Linked DNA regions of Exiguobacterium sibiricum 7-3. The protein of the gene in region 1 interacts with the protein of each later gene in a pairwise test. Links are inferred from orthologs where the notes say so. Each region holds a gene or a part of one and is shown on either strand. Other genes may lie near its edges.

Region 1 (6,502 bases):
TACGATTCGTCGAGCAGTTCAGCCAGTTGACACGGACCGGTTGATATAAAAAAAAGCGAACGATTCTTTGGCCTCACTGCCAGGAATCGTTCGCTTTTTCAAATCGGATATGCTCAATTCTGCTGTTGTTTTTTCCATTCCTGTAACGGTTTCGGTTTGCCCGGTACTTGATGACAATGGCGGCAACGTGGTTCATAGGATTCAGACGCCCCGACCAAAATGATTGGATCATTGTAGTTTGCGGGTTTCCCGTCAATCAATCGTTGTGTCCGCGATGCCGGATCTCCGCACGACAGACAAATCGCCTGTAATTTCGTCACGAATTCTGCACGTGCCAACAATTCGGGCATCTTGCCGAATGGCTCCGCCCGAAAGTCTTGATCGAGTCCTGCACAAATGACGCGTTTGCCATCTTGAGCCAGTGCTTCGATGACCGCGACGATTTCGTCGTCAAAGAATTGAACTTCGTCAATGGCGACGATTTGTGTTTCTTCCGCCACTGCTGCATAGACATCACGACTCGTCGCCATCGGAATCGCGATGACGGAATTGCCGACGTGCGACACGACATGCTCCTCGTGGTACCGATCATCGATTGCCGGCTTGAACACCTGAACCGGTAACTTTCCATACTGTGCCCGTCTGACACGACGGATCAGTTCTTCTGATTTGCCGGAAAACATGCTTCCACAAATCACTTCAATCCAACCATATTGATTGATCACATGCATCATCGTAAACACCGTCCTCTAAATTAGTCACTTTAACGAGTATAGCCCGAATCTAAATTGAGAAAAAGGATTGACTTCTAAAAATCAAAAACCCGTGCCAAATTCCCCATTTTCTTCATCTTCTCATTTCAACTGGTATGTATTTCCTGTACACTGAAAGAGAAGTTTCTTTGAAGGAAGGTGACTCCGATTCATCATATATTACATGAAGTCCTCCACCAATATGGAGCGTTCGGACTCGCCGTTCTGCTGGCCGGCGGAATCGTTGGTCTTCCTGTTCCGGACGAGACATTACTCGTCATGTCAGGATTCTGGATGCACCATGGTGATTTACCGCTTGCCGGAACGATCCTTGCTGCCTATGCCGGCAGCTGTATCGGTATGACAATCAGCTATGTCCTCGGTCTAAAGCTCGGAATGCCATTATTGCATCGAATCGCTCCGAAGTTACGGATTTCTGAAAAACATATTTTCAAAGCGGAAGCCGGATTTTTACGTTACGGAAAAACCGTCCTCATTATCGGTTATTACATACCCGGACTCCGTCAACTCTCTGCTTTTTTTGCCGGTGTCTCGAAAATGCCGTTCCGGATTTTCGTTACTTATGCTTATACCGGTGCTTTAATTTGGATCAGCATCTTTTTAGGGGCAGGTTATTTCCTGGGTCGTCATTTTTCCTTCAGTCTGCTCATGGAACATTTTGCAAATAATCCGGATACACTCCCGTATCTGATTGGTGCTGCCGGTGGAATCGGACTCTCTTTCGTCTTAAGAACGTATCTGGCGTACCGTACTAAGTTCTGTCTATACAAAAACAGCCTGCTCCAGTGATGGAGACAGGCTGTTTTTTAATACTGAAGTCGCAATTACTTGCGGCCGTATTTTTTGTTGAAGCGATCGACACGACCGTCTGCAGCGTTGAACTTTTGACGACCAGTGTAGAATGGGTGCGAGTCCGAAGACACATCCACACGGATGAGTGGGTACTCGTTTCCATCTTCCCAAGTGATTGTCTCGTTCGAAGAACGTGTAGAACCAGTCAAGAATTTGTACTCAGTAGTTGAGTCCATAAATACAACTTTGTTGTAGTTTGGGTGAATTCCTTGTTTCATGGTTGTTTTCTCTCCTTCCGCCCTGGTTCATTTGCTGAGCCAGAGTAAGTTACCTTCCTATACTAAACGATTTTTTCACGACCCGCAATACCTATTTTCAAGTCGTTGTGTCGGTTTTCGTCACACGCGGTTTAACAGGCGCGCGCCGGACGGGTTTCTTCTTTTCTTTATTCAGTTCAACAAAAAATTCTTCGTTATTTTTCGTGTCCCGAATCTTGCGTAAGAAGCTGTCGACAAACTCATTTGACTCGTTCATCGTCCGGCGGATCGTCCACAGGGCGTCGAGTTGATCTTTCGGTAACAACAACTCTTCTTTCCGTGTTCCTGATTTCCGGATGTCGATGGCCGGGAAGATCCGGCGCTCGGATAACTTGCGGTCCAGATGCAGTTCCATGTTGCCGGTTCCTTTAAACTCTTCATAGATGACATCATCCATCCGGGAACCGGTCTCGACGAGGGCTGTCGCGAGAATCGTCAGGCTGCCACCGTGTTCGATGTTCCGGGCGGCTCCGAAAAAGCGTTTTGGTTTATGGAAAGCGGCCGGATCGATCCCTCCGGACAACGTTCGTCCGCTTTGCGGAACCGTTAAGTTGTAAGCACGTGTCAAACGTGTAATCGAATCCATCAAGATAACGACATCTTTTTTATGTTCGACGAGACGCATCGCCCGCTCAAGGACAAGCTCCGAAATCCGGACGTGGTTGTCCGGTGTTTCGTCAAACGTCGAACTGACGACATCCGCTCCCGGAACAGACCGCTCGATGTCCGTCACTTCCTCCGGGCGCTCATCAATCAATAGAATGATCAATTCGACATCGGGGTGATTCACTTGAATCGAATTCGCGATTTCTTTTAATAGAGAAGTCTTACCGGCTTTAGGCGGTGCGACGATCAAACCGCGTTGGCCAAACCCGACCGGCGCAATCATATCCATCACCCGGACCGACAAATGACGCGGTTCTGTTTCAAGTCGCATCAGGCGATCCGGATAAATCGGCGTCAATGCCGGGAAGAACAGACGATTCCGTGCCGTGTCCGGCGCTTCTCCATTGACGGCTTCCACACTTAAAAGACCTTGGAACCGTTCATTCTCTTTTGGCGGTCGGACCTTTCCAGTCACGACGTCTCCGTTACGGAGATTAAAGCGGCGGATTTGTGAAGCGGCGATATAGATATCTTCAGAGGATTGCGAATAGTTGATAGGACGAAGGAAGCCGAAGCCGCCATCATTTTGCATCTGTGGGTTTCCGGGAATAACTTCGAGTACCCCCTCGAGGAAATAAAGACCGGTGGATTCTGCTTGCGCTTTAAGAATTTTGAACATCAATTCGCGCTTACGAGCCTCACGGTACTGTGGTACGTTTTTTGTTTTTGCGATTTCATATAAATCTTTTAATGTCAGGTTGCTTAATTGAGCAAGTGTATAGGAACGTTCTGGTTTGTCAGTTTTCTCAGTTGGCATGTGCATTCACCTATTCTTCGTATAAATTCAGGAGCAAAGGATTTCATCTTCATGGTGCAAATTCATGGTGCAAAGGATCTTGGTGTATATTCTTCGTGAATTAAAGGTATCACATTTCATCCATTTCGTCGTGATTTAAGAAATGGGAATTTCTTCTTTGTAATATTCGAGTATATTATTGCAGTTATGTTACAAAAACGTCATGTTTTGTAGCGGAACTGAAAAAACGTTTTCATGTATCCGCATGCTAAGATAATCGTGCAGAGAAAAACTTACACAGTTGTAAGGTGCACTGCTTAAACAAACACTTAATGAGATACATCATATAACTCGGTTTTCAAAACTACTTTAAAATGACATGGAGGATTTCACATATGAAACGTTTTCTAGCATCGGTCGCGACAGCAGCATTAGTGGTTTCAGGATTTGCATCAGTGGGAACAGATAAGGTTGAGGCAGCTTCTACAGTAACGAAAGTCAAGATCACAGATAGCGGATTACGTGTTCGTACGGCTCCTTCTACTAAAGCAAGCATCGTCGGTAAAGTAAACGCAGGCCAAACATTTACATACAAAGGTAAATCAGGCAGCTGGACTAAAATTTCGTACGGTGGCAAAACACGTTATGTATCTACACAGTATACGAAAACATACAAGTCTTCTACTTCAACGGCTAAAAAATCAACAACTTCATCTTCAACACGTACACGCCTTCTAAGCGAAGCAGCTAAACATAAAGGAACTCCTTATGTATGGGGCGGAACGACAACTCGTGGATTTGACTGCTCTGGTTTCACAAGCTACGTCTACAAAAAAGCAGCAGGCAAAACATTGCCACGTACGTCTTCTTCACAATATTCTTCTTCTAGAAAAGTAAGTGTCTCAAACGTTCAACCTGGAGATCTTGTTTTCTTCTCACACGGTAGCGGCATTCAACACGTCGGTATGGCGACAAGCAAATCAAGCATGGTCAACTCAGAAACGGGTGGCGTCAAGTACTCAAGCTTCAAATCAGGTTACTGGGGTTCACGCCTTGTCGGCGCGGGTTCATACCTATAATTTAACGAACCAAGCGGTTGAGCATCGGCTCGATCGCTTTTTTTCTACCCTATTATACAAGGAGGACATATCATGAACGTATTAATCACCGGGGCTTCTGCCGGAATCGGGCGTGAACTTGCCTATCTGCATGCTGATCAAGGACATCATCTGTTACTGGTCGGCCGAAATGTCGAACAACTTTTCGAAACGAAACACTTTGTCGAACAACGGGGCGGCTCTGCCGTCGTGCTTCCGTATGATATCGGGCAATCCCTTCAAATCAAAGCCCTGTTACGTGCGACAGAACACACTCCCGTTGATGTTTTGATCAATAACGCCGGTTTTGGTCTTTATGGTGAATTTATCGAAACGGATTTATCACGCGAATTGAACATGATTGACGTCAACATCCGGGCATTGACGCATTTAACGAAAGCTTTTGCCCGTCGGATGAAAATGCAGGGCGGCGGACGAATCATTCAGATTGCTTCGACCTCCTCTTTCCATGGCGGTCCTTTCATGAGCGTCTACTATGCGACAAAAGCTTACGTGCTTAGTTTTTCGGAAGCCTTGGCAGATGAGCTCGCACCTTACAACATTCAGGTGACAGCCGTTTGTCCGGGAGCGACGCATACTGATTTCGCCAAAACGGCCGATCTTGCAACGTCCGGGTTATTTAAACGACCAGGAATCATGGATGCCAAAACAACTGCTCAACTTTCCTTCACGGGATACATGAAAGGAAAAACACTTGTCATCCCCGGTCGCAGCAATGCAGTGTATGTCTTTATGACACGCTTCTTCTCGCGACGCAAACTCGTTCAGATGACACACCAATTGCAAGCTCCGATACGTGACGCTCTCGAATAAATCTTGTTCCTGTACTTGCTTTCCTCAGGCGAAACACGAGCCGCGGCTTCTTTGTCCTGAAACGGACAAGTATCCGGGTCTCGTTTGTTTCTGACGCGCGGTGAACCTGCGCTTTTCCTGTAGGAGTCGCGTACAGTCTACAAGATTTCATCCTACAATAAAGATGAATCCGGTTTGAGCCGAATTTATTGTGCTATCTTCCATCTCGTGCTCTTCAATATTCCTCTTCTTCGGGAATGAAGGGATTTTTTTCCATGAAGAATTCAATCGTAATCGACTTCTAAATCCAGTTCTTCTTTTTATTAATGCATAATGCATCGGACGAACTTCTTGCCAAGCGTCGAGAAGTACGAATTTTTTTATCTAGTCCCTGCTATAAGAAGAAGTGTTTTGTCCGCTCGAAATCGCTTCCTAAGGAAAAACAAGCAGGATCGACCCTGCAGTGAAGTGAAGCGAAGCGGCGCGATTCTTGTACCAGGAAAACGATTCGAAGCCAACAAAAAAAGCGATCTTTCTCATTTAAGAGAAAAATCGCTTTTTGTCTTACGTCTAAGACGGATCCGATTTGAGTCGGGTTCGTCTTTATTTGCATTATGAAAATAGACTTACTTAATAACGAGCTTTGGTTTTTTCTTGAACGAGTGAATCCCTTCGACAAAACGAACCGTTCCCGATTTCGCCCGCATGACGACAGAGTGTGTTTGACCGCCTTGCGCGCTAAATTGAACACCTTTCATCAACTCACTGTCCGTGACACCGGTTGCTGCAAAGATACAGTCATCGCCCGTGACAAGGTCATCCATCATGAGGATTTTCGACGGGTCTTCAATCCCCATCTTCTTGCATCGTGCGACTTCCGCTTCATCTGCCGGTAAGAGTCGGCCTTGAAGTTCCCCGCCGAGACATTTTAAAGCAACGGCTGCCAGAACACCTTCCGGCGCCCCGCCTGAACCGAGTAGAATATCGATCCCTGTATGCGGGAAAGCCGTATTGATGGCTGCTGCGACATCTCCGTCACCAATCAGACGAATCCGTGCCCCTGTTGCGCGAATCCGTTGAATGATTTCTTCATGACGTTCCCGGTCGAGAATCGAGACGACGACATCTTCGATTTCTTTATTCTTTGCTTTAGCGACGGCAGCGATGTTTTCTTCAATCGTCGCATCCAAGCTGACGTGTCCCGCTGCTTCCGGTCCGACAGCAATCTTATCCATGTACATATCCGGTGCATGTAATAAGTCTCCTGCATCCGCGACCGCAAGAACTGCGAGCGCACCCCATGTTCCT
Region 2 (6,264 bases), 1.9 Mb from region 1 along the record:
CCATTAAACGATCTTCCCCTAATACTAAGGCTTCCACATACAGTGCTTGTTTGATGGGAAGTTGTTCGATCCGCGTCATCCACTGCTGACGAATACGCCGTCCATTCGCTTCGAATCCCGGCGTCTCCGAACACTTCCCCCACCGGACAACCTCATATTTTCCCTGTAATTGTTCAATCTGCATCCAACGGGATTCGTCAAATCCGCCCGAATTCACTCGAGGCAATACCGTCCGCTCTTCCAGCTCGACTTCACATCGTTGCCCGATCCGCTCATAGTCACGATCCGTTTTTTCATCCAGCGTGGTTGCGACAACGATTTGCTGATTATGGGCTTCTGCGAGATAACGGATTCTGTCGCCATTCTGCTTGGCATCCAGAATATCGATGACTTTAACCGGTCTGACGACCTGCTCCGTCGTCATATTCAGTAAAAATACGAAAGTCAGGCCAATGAGTGATAACACAGAATACGTCGACATCGACCAAGATTTCAGTACAAGAATCATTGAACAGACCGCTACCAGCCAGAGGGATTCTTTTAAGGCGATGAGCCCGATCATAAAAAATAAAGGCAACAGCGGCATCAGTAGACGATGAGATAAGCTTTCAGATTTTCCAATGTCTTAGGTCCAAACCCTTTCACATCGCCAAGATTCTCATACGCTGCAAAGCCACCTTTTTCTTCCCGGTATTGTAAAATCGCACTGGCCTTCGCAGGACCAATCCCTGGCACTTCCAATAGTTGTTCTTCAGTCGCTGCATTTAAATCAAGTAATCCTTTTGGCACTTCCGCTTGTTCAGACTTTTCCGGTACTACCTTCTTTGATGCCTTGGTCTTTTTCTTAGTCGGAACAATCACTTCCTGACCATCGATTAAACGTGCTGCCAGATTGAGTTGTTTGATGTCTGCTTCTGCAGTCACTTCTGCACGTTTAATGGCATCTTGAACGCGATCACCGAGTCGAAAACTGTATGGACCGGGTCGTTTGACCGCCCCTTTGATATCAACCATGATTTTTTTCTGGACCAGTGTCTGATCCGCCGAATGGTCTTCTGCCCGTGCTTCCTGTTCTCGTTCAACGATTGCTGGTTTTTCAACCAATGCCTCGTTCGAACATGAAGGCAGCGGAACAAATAAGACAACGAGCAGTAGGAGAACAACCGCGATCGTTGCTACTTGCTGTAAGCGTGGAATCGTCATCCATATCCCTCCTGTCTCTTCGACTGTATCAATCTTTCCGCCGCTTCTGAACAGGACTAACCTCCATTATCCAATGATGCTCCTCTCCCTACGCTCGTTTTTATTCTCCTTGATCAAACCATCTGCCTTTCTAACCCAAAACAACATAAAAAAAACCATCAACAGGATATCCGTTGATGGTTCGATAGTTTATACTTTTTCAGCAACGAAGAAAATACGTTCTGCTGTTTCAGTCGGTGCATCGGATGTGAAATCACCTGTTACGGCACACACACGGAAACCTGCTTCGCGTAACCAGGTAATGTATTGTTCCGGCGGATACGTCCGTTGATGATGTGTCTCATCGACACGATCGTACCGTCCGTCCTCCCCTTCAATAAAGAAGGTCAATTCATGGACGACCGATAACGGGTCTTCACCAGGATCCGCGAACCAGATATACGAACTTTGCTCGGCATGGGTCGCATACGTTTTCCCGTTAAATAACGTCTCCATCTTATAAGGGGAATGAACATCAAACAACAACTTTCCGCCGTCCGTCAACAGACGTGCTGCACTATCGAATGTCTGTTTGACGTCCGATTCCGTCTGCAAATAATTCAAGGAGTCACATAAAATCGTAATCGCATCCACCGAATCCGGCAATTCAAGTTCCCGCATGTCCTGTACCCAAAAATCAACGTGTCGATTTGTCTCCATTGCTTTTTCCTGAGCAATTTCAAGCATCTCTTCCGATAAATCGACGCCGGTGACCTCATAATGGTCGGCCAGTAACAAAGTTGCCGTTCCGGTACCGCAACCGATATCCGCGATTCTTTTACCGGGCTCTACCTGTTCGAGTACCCATGCAACCCATTCAGGATACGGTACGTCTTGCATCAGTTCGTCATAGACATACGCAAACTGTTCGTACGCCATTAGTCGATCTCGACTTCTACTTTAGGAGCGTCTGCCCATAGTTTCTCAAGGTTGTAATAATCACGGTCGTCACGGTGGAAGACATGTACGACGACGTTCTCAAGATCCGCGAGGACCCAACGTGCCGCATCCATTCCTTCTAGCCGTTTGATCGGTAATTCGTTTTTGTGTGCCACTTCTTTCACTTCACGTGCGATGGCTTGAACTTGTTTTTCTGAGTTCCCTTCACAAATCACGAAGTAATCCGCGATCGGTGAAATACTCGACATGTCGAGTACGACGATGTCCTCAGCACGCTTATCATCAATTGCATTTACGATTAATTTTAATTCTTGTTCGACTGTCATAGGACGGTCCCCTTTCGTTTTTCCGGCACGAACGCATTATACGTCTCGATCGTCAGCGGAAAAATCACTGTTTGTTTTTTGCATAAAAATGAAATCGTCTGGACAAGTGTCGCAATGACGGCTTGCGTCAAATCTTCCTGCGCAATCTGCCGAAGCTGTTCGACACCCGGATACTGACGATTCGGTTCAATCGCATCTGCGACAAAAATGATTTGATCGAGCAACGGCATATCCGGAGCACCCGTCGTATGATTGGCGATCGCTTGATAAATATCAGCGTCCTCAACGCTGAGCTCTCGCTTAACGAGTTCTGCCCCGACTGGTGCATGCAACAATTCTTCATCATAGTTGAGTAATTCATCCAGTCCAAGTTCTACTGCTACTGTCTGCATCTCGGACACATTCCGATATTTCGCATAATCGTGTAACATGGCTGCTAAAGCAGCTTTTTCTTCTTGAACCCCATATTGTCGAGCTAGTTGAATTGCCGTCTCGACGACGCCAAGCGTATGGATGTAGCGTTTTTCGGGCAATGTTTCCTTAATGATTCGTTTCGCTTCTTCAAGTCGCATAGAGTTTCCACTCCTCGATTAGTTGTCGGACCGGTTCCGGCACGAGATAACGAATACTGCGCCCTCTCGCTACCCGTTGTCGGATGTCGGTCGAAGAAACTTCAAGCAATGGCATATCGACTGCCGTGACACGCGCACCTTCCGGAATCAGGTAACGACTGCCTGGACGCGCGACTGCCCCAAACTCAATTTCCTTGTACAATTCTTCCGACCGGTGCCATGTTCCTAAACTGACTAATGAGTCCGCACCGATCAGAAAAAAGAACGCATGTCCGGGATAACGCATCTTCAGTTCACGGATCGTATCAAACGTGTACGATTTCGTTTCCCGTTCAAACTCGATCTCGGAGACTGAGAAATCCTTGTTGTCCCGGACTGCTTCTCGGACAAGTTGCAACCGTTTCGCCGCACTCGTCACCGTCGATTGTTTATGCGGCGGAAGTTTTGCCGGTAAAAACCAGACCGCATCCAGTTGAAGTTGCTCTTTCGCTTGTTCGGCAATCAGCAGATGACCGATATGGGGCGGATCGAATGTCCCGCCCATCAAACCGATCTTCATCGTGGTAATTGAAGTGTCTTATTCTCTTTCGATTCCTTGTAGAGAACGATGACTTTTCCGATGACTTGAACGAGTTCTGCATTCGTTCCGTCAACGAGCTCAACCGCGACATCTTTCGGAGCGTCAGCACAGTTTTGCAGAACTTGAACTTTCAAGAGTTCACGTTTTTCAAGTGCATCCATCAAATCTGCACACATCGCTTCACCAACACCGTTTTTTCCGACTTGGAAAATCGGGCTTAAGTCGTGAGCCGTTGCGCGTAAATACCGTTTTTGTTTACCTGTTAACATATTATGATTCCTCCAATTGCTTTCTAATCACCTGCTCGCCGAGCGCGAGATCAGGCGGATGACCGGTGAAGCGTTCAAACGCTTCAGCCGCTTGTAGTACAAACATCAAAACACCATCTAGTGTATCAAGCCCGTTTGCGGTCGCTTCCCGCAAAAAACGGGTCGGGGTCGGTCGATAAATAATATCACAAATTAAAGCTCTCGTCGCTGTCAATTCGATTGGCGTCTGATCAATTGCGGGAGCCATCCCGACAGAAGTCGTATTGATGATGACATCATACGGCAGCAAATCCAGTGTGTTCGACCAAGGGACAGCAGATTGTCCGAATTCAGCAGCCACCTGTTCAGCCGTCTGATTCGTCCGGTTCATGACTGTAACATGACCGGGAAGCATCGGAATGATACCACGTGCCGCGCCGCCTGCCCCAATCACTAAACTGTTCTTCGCATTCGTTCGCGTCGCAAGGGCGCGGGCAAATCCGGTTCCGTCCGTATTGGTACCGACCAGTTCCTCCCCGTCCCAATAGACAGTATTGACGGCACCAGCGCGTGCTGCCGCCGGCTCCAGACGATCAAGAAACGGAATGATGGCCGACTTATGGGGAATCGTCACATTGATTCCATCAAACTGCCGTTTTCTTACCTTCTGAACGAACGCTTCCAGCTCGTTCACTTCGACATCTACCGTGGTATAACAACCGAAAAGCCCAGCCGCCTTCAGCCATGTTTCGTGCAACATGGGTGAAAGCGAATGGGCAATCGGATGACCGATGACAGCAAATTGCATCAGACAAGCGCCTCACGTAATGAGACAGCAACACCTTTTGGTGCGTAGGCAGCAACTCGTCCGCCTTTTCCGTGAACTGCAACCCAACCGAGTCCACTGAAAACGATATCCGTTTTCATGTTATCGCGTAGACTGAACTCGTGTCGAACGAGCGGCGGAAGCATCTCAAGCGTCTTCTCATTCGGCGGTGATAACAATTCTCCGTTATGATTCGCATACAGATCGTCTGCTTTATCGAGCTTCGTCCGGTGTACTTTCAAATCATTCGACATATAGATGACGAACGATCGTTTGTTGCCTTCCATGTAGTCAAGACGTGCCAGACCACCGAAGAACAACGTTTGTTGCGGATGGATTTGGAAAACTTGCGGCTTGATTTCTTTTTTCGGTGTAATCAGCTTCAAATCCCGTGCATCCACGTAGTGTGCCATTTGATGATGATTGATGATTCCCGGTGTGTCGTACAGGTTACAGTTGTCGTCAAGCGGGATATCGATCAAATCAAGCGTTGTTCCCGGGAAGTGACTGACTGTGATGACCGCCTCTTCTTCTTCTCCGAAACGCTTGATGACCTGATTGATCAATGTCGATTTTCCGACATTCGTACAGCCGACGACATACACGTCGCGTCCTTTACGGTAGTAATCAATCTTTTCTGCCAGTTCATCCACACCGTGTCCTTTTTTCGCACTGATCAGATGCACATCGACCGGGCGTAACCCCAACTCTTTTGATGTTTGACGCATCCAGTTCATCAGACGGTTCGGATTGAGTGATTTCGGTAGCAAGTCGGCTTTATTTCCGACGAGCAAAACATCATTTTTTCCGACAAACCGGTGTAATCCCGGTAACCAACTTCCATTAAAATCAAAGATATCAACGATTTTAACGACTAATGCATCTTTTTGACCGATTCCATCTAAGATTTTGACAAAATCATCGTCCGTTAATGCGACGTCTTGAATTTGGTTGTAATGCTTCAGTTTAAAACAACGTTGGCAAATGACCATTTCCCGGTCAAGTGCAGATTTAGGCGCATAACCAGGTGCTTTTGGATCCTCTGTCTGGATCGCGACACCACAGCCTGCGCAATTGATTTCTTCCATGTGTGTGTTGAGCCGCATCGGGACTTTCCCTTCTCTATTCAACGTAGCGCCCTGCACGCCACTCCAAGAGCGTAACTTCCGACCTTTCGCCGTACATGTTGCGACTGCTGCCTATCCTTTCATCTACCGGTATGACAGGGTCATTGCTGCTTATCTTGACGGAGTGTTTCAATCGGATGTTTTAACGCTGCCGGATCTTCTTTGACACGTTGCGTCAATTTGTAGATTCCTTTACGTTTCATCCGACGGAAAATCAATCGTTCCATCAAGCGATTAAATTTTGTGACGACACCGTCTGTCTTGACGACGGGTTGAACGTGGATTACTTCGATACCTACTGAATTTGCGCCTAACACATCCGTAAACAGTTGATCTCCAAGGAAAACAACTTCCTTCGCGTGATAACCAAATTCCGTCAACGCGCGTTTGAAACCAATCGGTAAAGGTTTACGGGCCGGTGCAATATAATGTAAGCCAAGTGG
Region 3 (6,368 bases), on another replicon or contig:
TCAAATGATTTTTTACCGACTGGAACGTGGATGTTACCAGATTTGTCGACACGGTACTCAACTTTACCAGCTTTGATATCGTTGATTGCTTTCGTGACGTCAAATGTAACTGTTCCTGTTTTCGGGTTAGGCATGAGGCCTTTAGGTCCGAGAACACGGCCGAGTTTACCAACTTCACCCATCATGTCAGGTGTCGCAACGATAACATCGAAGTCGAACCATCCTTGTTGGATTTTAGTGATGTACTCAGAATCACCAGCGAAGTCTGCTCCAGCAGCTTCCGCTTCTTTTAATTTCTCACCTTTAGCAAAGACGAGAACTTTTTGTGTTTTACCAGTACCGTGTGGCAATACGACTGCTCCACGGATTTGTTGATCTGCTTTCTTCGGATCGACTCCGAGGCGAACAGCAAGTTCGATTGTTTCATCGAATTTCGCAGTTGCAGACTTTTTAGTAAGATCTACAGCTTCAGCGAGTTCGTATGAAACCGTACGATCGATAAGTTTAGCAGCTTCTTTATACTTCTTACCCATTTTAGGTTCCTCCTTTGTGGTTGTGCGGAAAATCCTCCCACATAATGAAAGGGTAGCAAGGCTTCAAGTAACTATCCGCCTGCGACCCTCATCGTTGTTCATTGCAATCAAAAGACTCAGTCTTCGATTACGATACCCATAGAACGTGCAGTACCTTCAACCATCAACATCGCTGTTTCAACAGATGCTGCGTTGAGGTCTGGCATTTTCGTTTCAGCGATTTCGCGAACTTTGTCACGTTTGACAGTCGCTACTTTCTTACGGTTAGGCTCGCCTGAACCGCTCTCGATTCCAGCTGCTTTCTTCAAGAGAACTGCTGCTGGTGGAGTTTTAGTAATAAACGTAAATGAACGATCTTCAAAAACCGTGATGACTACAGGAATAATCAAGCCGGCTTGGTCTTGTGTACGAGCGTTGAACTCTTTACAGAAGCCCATGATGTTCACACCTGCTTGACCGAGTGCCGGTCCAACTGGTGGAGCTGGGTTTGCTTTGCCCGCAGGAATTTGAAGTTTAACTAGTTTCATAACCTTCTTCGCCACGAGACACACCTCCTTAATTCTTTAATGTGGTTTAATTGGACGTTGCGCGTCCTCCCACTCATTCTATTCGACGAGTAATTTACCGAAATAAGCACAACATCAAACAGGAAAAATTGTACCATTAAAATAAAAGTTTCGCAATAGGAAACTTAATCTATTTTCTCAACTTGTGAGAAATCAAGCTCTACTTTCGTTTCACGACCGAACATATCGACAGAAACCTTCATTTTTTCTGTTTCTGTTTCAAGTTCTTCGATCGTACCTTCCAGGTTCGCAAAGACACCTTCTTTGATCCGTACGATTTGTCCCATTGTAAAGTCATAACGACTCTTCATGTCGACAAGTCCCATTGATCCAAGGATGTTTTCTGCTTCTTCAGGAAGAAGTGGTGTCGGTTTTGAACCGCCGCCGACCGAACCGAGGAATCCCGTGACGTTCGGTGTGTTACGGACGACATACCAAGAATCATCCGTCATGACCATTTCCACGAGGACATACCCCGGGAAGATCTTGATTTCACGTTCTTTGATTTTCGTTTCACCTTTTTTGTTTGTTACTTCTTCCTGTACCGTTTCGATTGGAACGAGTACACGGAAGATTTTCTCGTCCATGTTCATGGATTCAATCCGACGTTCAAGATTTGCCTTGACGTTATTTTCGAATCCAGAGTACGTTTGGACAACAAACCACTGCTTATCCATGGTACGTCACCTCTTCTTTTTACTTAATCAACCAACTCATGAATGCGCTGAGCCCTGAATCGATACCGAAGATGAAGACACCCATAAAAATGACCATACCGATTACAGTCAGTGTATACTTCGTCAGTTCTTTTCGTTTCGGCCAGCTCGTCTTTTTCAGTTCATTCCATACGTCACGCAAAAATTTCATCGTACTTTCCCTCCAGGATGTAGTAAATGGGGATAGATGAAGCCTTATTTCGCTTCTTTATGAATCGTATGCGCGTTACAGCGGCGACAGAACTTCTTCAGTTCCAAGCGGATGCTGACATCCTCTTTTTTCATCGTCGTGTAGTCGCGGGCACCGCAAATATCACAAGCAAGGCCTACTTTCTTCGCCATCTCAAACGACCTCCTTCTTTGCCACTCCTTCTCTTCAAGAAGAGAATCCTCTCTCCAAAAAAGAGCGTAAAAAAAAACGCCTATGAGCGGCGTCTCGCTAGTAAGGCGCTATTTATACAGTAGCACACCCGGATACCGGGGTCAATCCACCTCTCGATCAGACGGTCAGTTTTCGTGCTTCTAGATACCGTTCCAGCTTTTTCTTCACACGTTGAAGGGCGTTATCGATTGACTTGACATGACGATCGAGATCATCCGAAATTTCCTGATAGGTTCTTCCGTCGAGATATAGTGCCAGCACCTTTCGTTCCAGATCACTGAGGATTTCATCCATCTTATTTTCAATATCCGCATACTCTTCCCGGTTGACGATCAAGATTTGTGGATCTGACGGAGCAGTCGATGTGATGATATCGAGTAACGTCCGTTCCGATTCATCATCGTAAATCGGTTTATCGAGCGAAATGTATGAATTAAGCGGAATATGTTTTTGACGTGTCGCAGTTTTGATCGCCGTAATCATTTGTCGGGTAATACAGAGCTCAGCAAATCCTTTGAAGGAAGCCAGCTTATCCGTCCGGTAATCCCGGACTGCCTTATACAGACCGATCATCCCTTCCTGGATGATATCTTCCCGGTCCGCTCCGATTAAGAAGTAAGACCGTGCTTTTGCGCGCACGAAGTTGCGATACCGCTCGATCAGAAATTCGAGCGCATCACTGTTGTCAAACACCTTCGCTTGTTCCACAAGCGCCTCATCGGTCATGCACTCAAACTGGTCGAACGAAACCAAACTCATCCGTCATCCCTCCAAGCTTCTCTAACAAACTAATCGATTGTTTCTAATTATACAATAATTTCCTGTCCTGCGACAATGAAAATTGGCATGACCTCTTTTTTTACGCTGTTGATCTTGTGACGAGTCGACACCTGAAGGTCAAAAAAAGCGGATTCCACGATTGAATCGTGAACCCGCTTTTCCTTTTTTCATGAATCTGAATTTTTACGACGCCGGATTTCTTCGAGGCGTTCAATGACGTCAGTCGGCAGATCGATTGTCGAACGTGGTTTTTTACTGGTCTTCGACGTAATCGTCTGACCGCGGATGACGGCGACTGCCGCTTTCCAGTCCCGGCGTAATTCCTGCGCCGAGACGCGGAGGGCACCGAGTGTAAAGATGACCCACTGTTCGGTGAAATCGTTTGTCGCAACCGTCAGCTTGACCCGGATATCCTGTAACCAGTCCGCCGCCGTTTTCTCAATCCATTCATCCGCCGTTTCGTTTTCCCGTGTATAAATGACTTCGATGCCGCTTTTCTTAATCCGGGATTCTCTTCCCGGTTGGAGATAGGCATCAAAGACAATCGTCACACTGATTCCTGTCACGGCTTGGTACTCGGCCATCGCATCGACCAATCGTTCCCGTGCTAATTCAAAATCCTGCTCCCGCAATGTCCGAAACTCCGGCCATGCGCCAATGATATTGTAGCCATCAACGATCAGACGGTCGTATTTCATCGCGAATACGGCTTTCTTGTCCGGTAGACCTCATATAACAACAACGAGGCGGCAACTGATGCGTTGAGTGACGTGACATGTCCTGCCATCGGGAGATGGACAAGGAAATCACATTTTTCGCGGACGAGCCGGCTCATACCTTTTCCTTCGCTGCCGATGACGATTCCAAGCGGCATCGTTCCGTCGAGCGTCCGGTAGTCGTCGCTCTCGCGGGCATCCGTTCCAACGAACCAGATCCCTTTTTTCTTTAAGTCTTCCATCGTCCGTGTCAGGTTCGTCACACGAACGACCGGGATATGTTCGATTGCACCGGTCGAAGCTTTCGCGACGACCTGTGTCAATCCGACCGACCGGCGTTTCGGAATGATGATCCCGTGGGCACCGACGGCATCTGCCGTCCGGAGAATCGATCCGAGATTATGCGGGTCTTCAAGTTCATCGAGTAAAATCATCAACGGTGTCTCGTCCTTCTTTTCTGCCAGTGCAAAAATATCGTCGAGTTCCGCATACTCGTATGCCGCGACGGCAGCCACGACACCCTGGTGATTGTCACTTCCCGTCAGACCGTGTAATTTCGAGCGCGGAACGATTTGCGTTTGGACACCTGCTTCTTTTGCCATCGCATGAATGACGGCAAGCGGTCCTTTCTGCTGCCCTTCCTGGATAAAGAGCTTGTTCATCTCACGCCCTGTCCGTAAGGCTTCGAGAACGGGATTCCGTCCGTATAAGAAATCCTGTCCTTCCTCAAGCGGCTCGATCACGATGGTCTCTTCTTGTTTTGCTTCAACTTTCTTCTGTCTCGTTTTTTCGCCATGTGACTTATCTTTTGGTTTACGCGCCGGTTGGAACGGTTTATTTTCCGTCCGTTGCTTCGGCTTCGAGTAATTCGAACGCTTGTCCGATGAGTTCTTCAAGACGATCCCCTCCTTCTGCAAGATAGATATATCCGAGCAATGCTTCAAACGCCGTTGCATAACGGTACGTATGAACATCCGTACTTTTCGGGACAGAACCGGATTTCGCGTTCTTCCCACGCCGGACGACGGCTTGTTCTTCTTCTGTTAACGTATTTTCATTTAACCAGTGTGTCACGACGAAGGCTTGCGCCTGAGCGCGGACATAGCGGATGGCAGCCTGATGCAACTCACCCGGTTTGACATATCCCTTTTCAAGCAACCGTTCCCGGACGTGCATCTCGTAGACAACATCGCCCATATAAGCGAGTGCCAGGGCATTTAATTGTTTGTAGTTCTTCATCCGCGCTTCCACCGCATCCCTTGCGCTGTATCCTCAAGCAGGATGCCTTGGTCACGCAGTTGATCACGGATCGCGTCTGCCCGGGCGAAGTCCCGTTCTTTTCGTGCTGTGTCACGATCGCGAATCAACTGTTCGACTTCTTCATCGAGCAACCCTTTTTCAATCGTCAACGTGACACCGAGGACCGTCGACAGTTCATGGAACACTGCCAAGAATCGTTCCAGCACGTCTGTTGCGACCTGGTCTTCTCCAAGGTAGAGGTTCGCTTCCTTCGACAGATCAAACAAATCGGTCACAGCGTTCGCCGTATTGAAATCATCATCCATCGATGTGATGAAGTGCTGTTTGATTTCTTCGATCCGGTTCAACCATTTGTCAGTTGCTGTTCCAAGATTAGCCGTCATCGTCAAACGATGTTCAACGTTTGCGACCGATTCACGGATTCGTGCCAACCCGTTTGCTGCCTGATCAATCAGGTCACGACTGTAGTTGATCGGATGACGGTACTGGACCGACAGCATGAAGAAACGTAAGACCATCGGATCGACGGCTTGAATCGCTTCGTGGACCGTTAAGAAGTTGCCCAGTGATTTTGACATCTTTTCATTTTCGATGTTAAGGAACCCGTTATGCATCCAGTAGTTCGCAAACTTCTGTGAGTTGCAAGCTTCCGATTGAGCAATCTCATTTTCATGGTGCGGGAATTTAAGGTCTTGTCCGCCCGCATGAATATCAATCGTATCCCCGAGATACTTTTTCGCCATCGCTGAGCACTCGATGTGCCAGCCGGGACGGCCTTCTCCCCATGGACTCGTCCATGCCGGTTCACCCGGTTTCGCTGCTTTCCATAGGACGAAATCGAGCGGATCTTCTTTTTTCTCGCCGACTTCGATCCGCGCACCCGAGCGGAGTTCATCAATCGACTGTTGACTTAGCTGACCGTAATCTTTAAAGCTGCGTGTCCGGAAGTAGACATCTCCGCTTGACGCATAGGCATTCCCTTTTTCGACGAGCACTTCGATGAAAGCGATGATATCGTCCATCGTTTCCGTGACGAGCGGATGAATATCCGCTTTTTGGACATTCAACGCACCTGTATCCGCGTGATAGGCTTCGATGAATCGTTTCGTCAGTGCATGGTAATCTTCTCCGAGCTCATTCGCTGTCCGGATGATTTTATCGTCGACATCCGTGAAGTTCGAGACATATTTAACGTCATAGCCCCGGTACGTAAAGTAGCGGCGGACCGTATCAAAGACGATGGCCGGACGGGCATTCCCGATATGGATGTAGTTATAGACGGTTGGTCCACAAACATACATCTTGACCTTTCCTTCTTCGAGCGGTTTAAACGGTTCCTTTTTTCCGGTCATGCTGTTGTAAAGTTGTATCATGGCGGTGTCCTCCTTTTATTCGTTCAATCTCACGTTTTAATT

The links.
Region 2: the proteins of rho (region 1) and yhbY interact in binary tests that used the Escherichia coli proteins (3 or more experiments, as listed by UniProt). The link is inferred for Exiguobacterium sibiricum 7-3 from one-to-one orthologs.
Region 3: the proteins of rho (region 1) and nusG interact in binary tests that used the Escherichia coli proteins (3 or more experiments, as listed by UniProt). The link is inferred for Exiguobacterium sibiricum 7-3 from one-to-one orthologs.

The regions. Positions count from the first base shown.
Region 1 is NZ_KK211190.1:326,769-333,270, reverse strand. The notes cover bases 1,124-4,103. They hold rho (transcription termination factor Rho), read right to left. Parts: upstream 3,306-4,103; coding sequence 1,941-3,305; downstream 1,124-1,940. Other genes in these bases: P402_RS16810 (C40 family peptidase), read left to right, coding at 3,680-4,103; P402_RS0102745 (type B 50S ribosomal protein L31), read right to left, coding at 1,598-1,843; P402_RS0102750 (DedA family protein), read left to right, coding at 1,124-1,562. In the rest of the region: P402_RS0102760 (alpha/beta hydrolase), read left to right, coding at 1-44; P402_RS0102755 (thymidine kinase), read right to left, coding at 114-734; more of P402_RS0102750, read left to right, coding at 912-1,123; more of P402_RS16810, read left to right, coding at 4,104-4,363; P402_RS0102735 (SDR family NAD(P)-dependent oxidoreductase), read left to right, coding at 4,436-5,215; glpX (class II fructose-bisphosphatase), read right to left, coding at 5,821-6,502. UniProt on the Escherichia coli protein: Facilitates transcription termination by a mechanism that involves Rho binding to the nascent RNA, activation of Rho's RNA-dependent ATPase activity, and release of the mRNA from the DNA template.
Region 2 is NZ_KK211190.1:2,238,451-2,244,714, forward strand. What follows is about bases 2,243-4,984. They hold yhbY (ribosome assembly RNA-binding protein YhbY), read right to left. Parts: upstream 3,890-4,984; coding sequence 3,596-3,889; downstream 2,243-3,595. Other genes in these bases: rsfS (ribosome silencing factor), read right to left, coding at 2,243-2,468; yqeK (bis(5'-nucleosyl)-tetraphosphatase (symmetrical) YqeK), read right to left, coding at 2,465-3,040; nadD (nicotinate-nucleotide adenylyltransferase), read right to left, coding at 3,030-3,599; aroE (shikimate dehydrogenase), read right to left, coding at 3,891-4,676; yqeH (ribosome biogenesis GTPase YqeH), read right to left, coding at 4,676-4,984. Outside these bases: P402_RS0112630 (DNA internalization-related competence protein ComEC/Rec2), read right to left, coding at 1-562; P402_RS0112635 (helix-hairpin-helix domain-containing protein), read right to left, coding at 586-1,203; P402_RS0112640 (class I SAM-dependent DNA methyltransferase), read right to left, coding at 1,393-2,121; more of rsfS, read right to left, coding at 2,121-2,242; more of yqeH, read right to left, coding at 4,985-5,782; P402_RS0112675 (YqeG family HAD IIIA-type phosphatase), read right to left, coding at 5,923-6,264.
Region 3 is NZ_JHZS01000004.1:10,858-17,225, reverse strand. The notes cover bases 1-2,846. They hold nusG (transcription termination/antitermination protein NusG), read right to left. Parts: upstream 1,777-2,846; coding sequence 1,225-1,776; downstream 1-1,224. Other genes in these bases: sigH (RNA polymerase sporulation sigma factor SigH), read right to left, coding at 2,315-2,846; rpmG (50S ribosomal protein L33), read right to left, coding at 2,011-2,157; secE (preprotein translocase subunit SecE), read right to left, coding at 1,796-1,966; rplK (50S ribosomal protein L11), read right to left, coding at 650-1,075; rplA (50S ribosomal protein L1), read right to left, coding at 1-533. Outside these bases: more of sigH, read right to left, coding at 2,847-2,956; P402_RS0100070 (NYN domain-containing protein), read right to left, coding at 3,145-3,675; 23S rRNA (guanosine(2251)-2'-O)-methyltransferase RlmB, read right to left, coding at 3,672-4,436; P402_RS0100060 (Mini-ribonuclease 3), read right to left, coding at 4,528-4,932; cysS (cysteine--tRNA ligase), read right to left, coding at 4,929-6,326; cysE (serine O-acetyltransferase), read right to left, coding at 6,280-6,368. UniProt on the Escherichia coli protein: Part of the processive rRNA transcription and antitermination complex (rrnTAC). The complex forms an RNA-chaperone ring around the RNA exit tunnel of RNA polymerase (RNAP).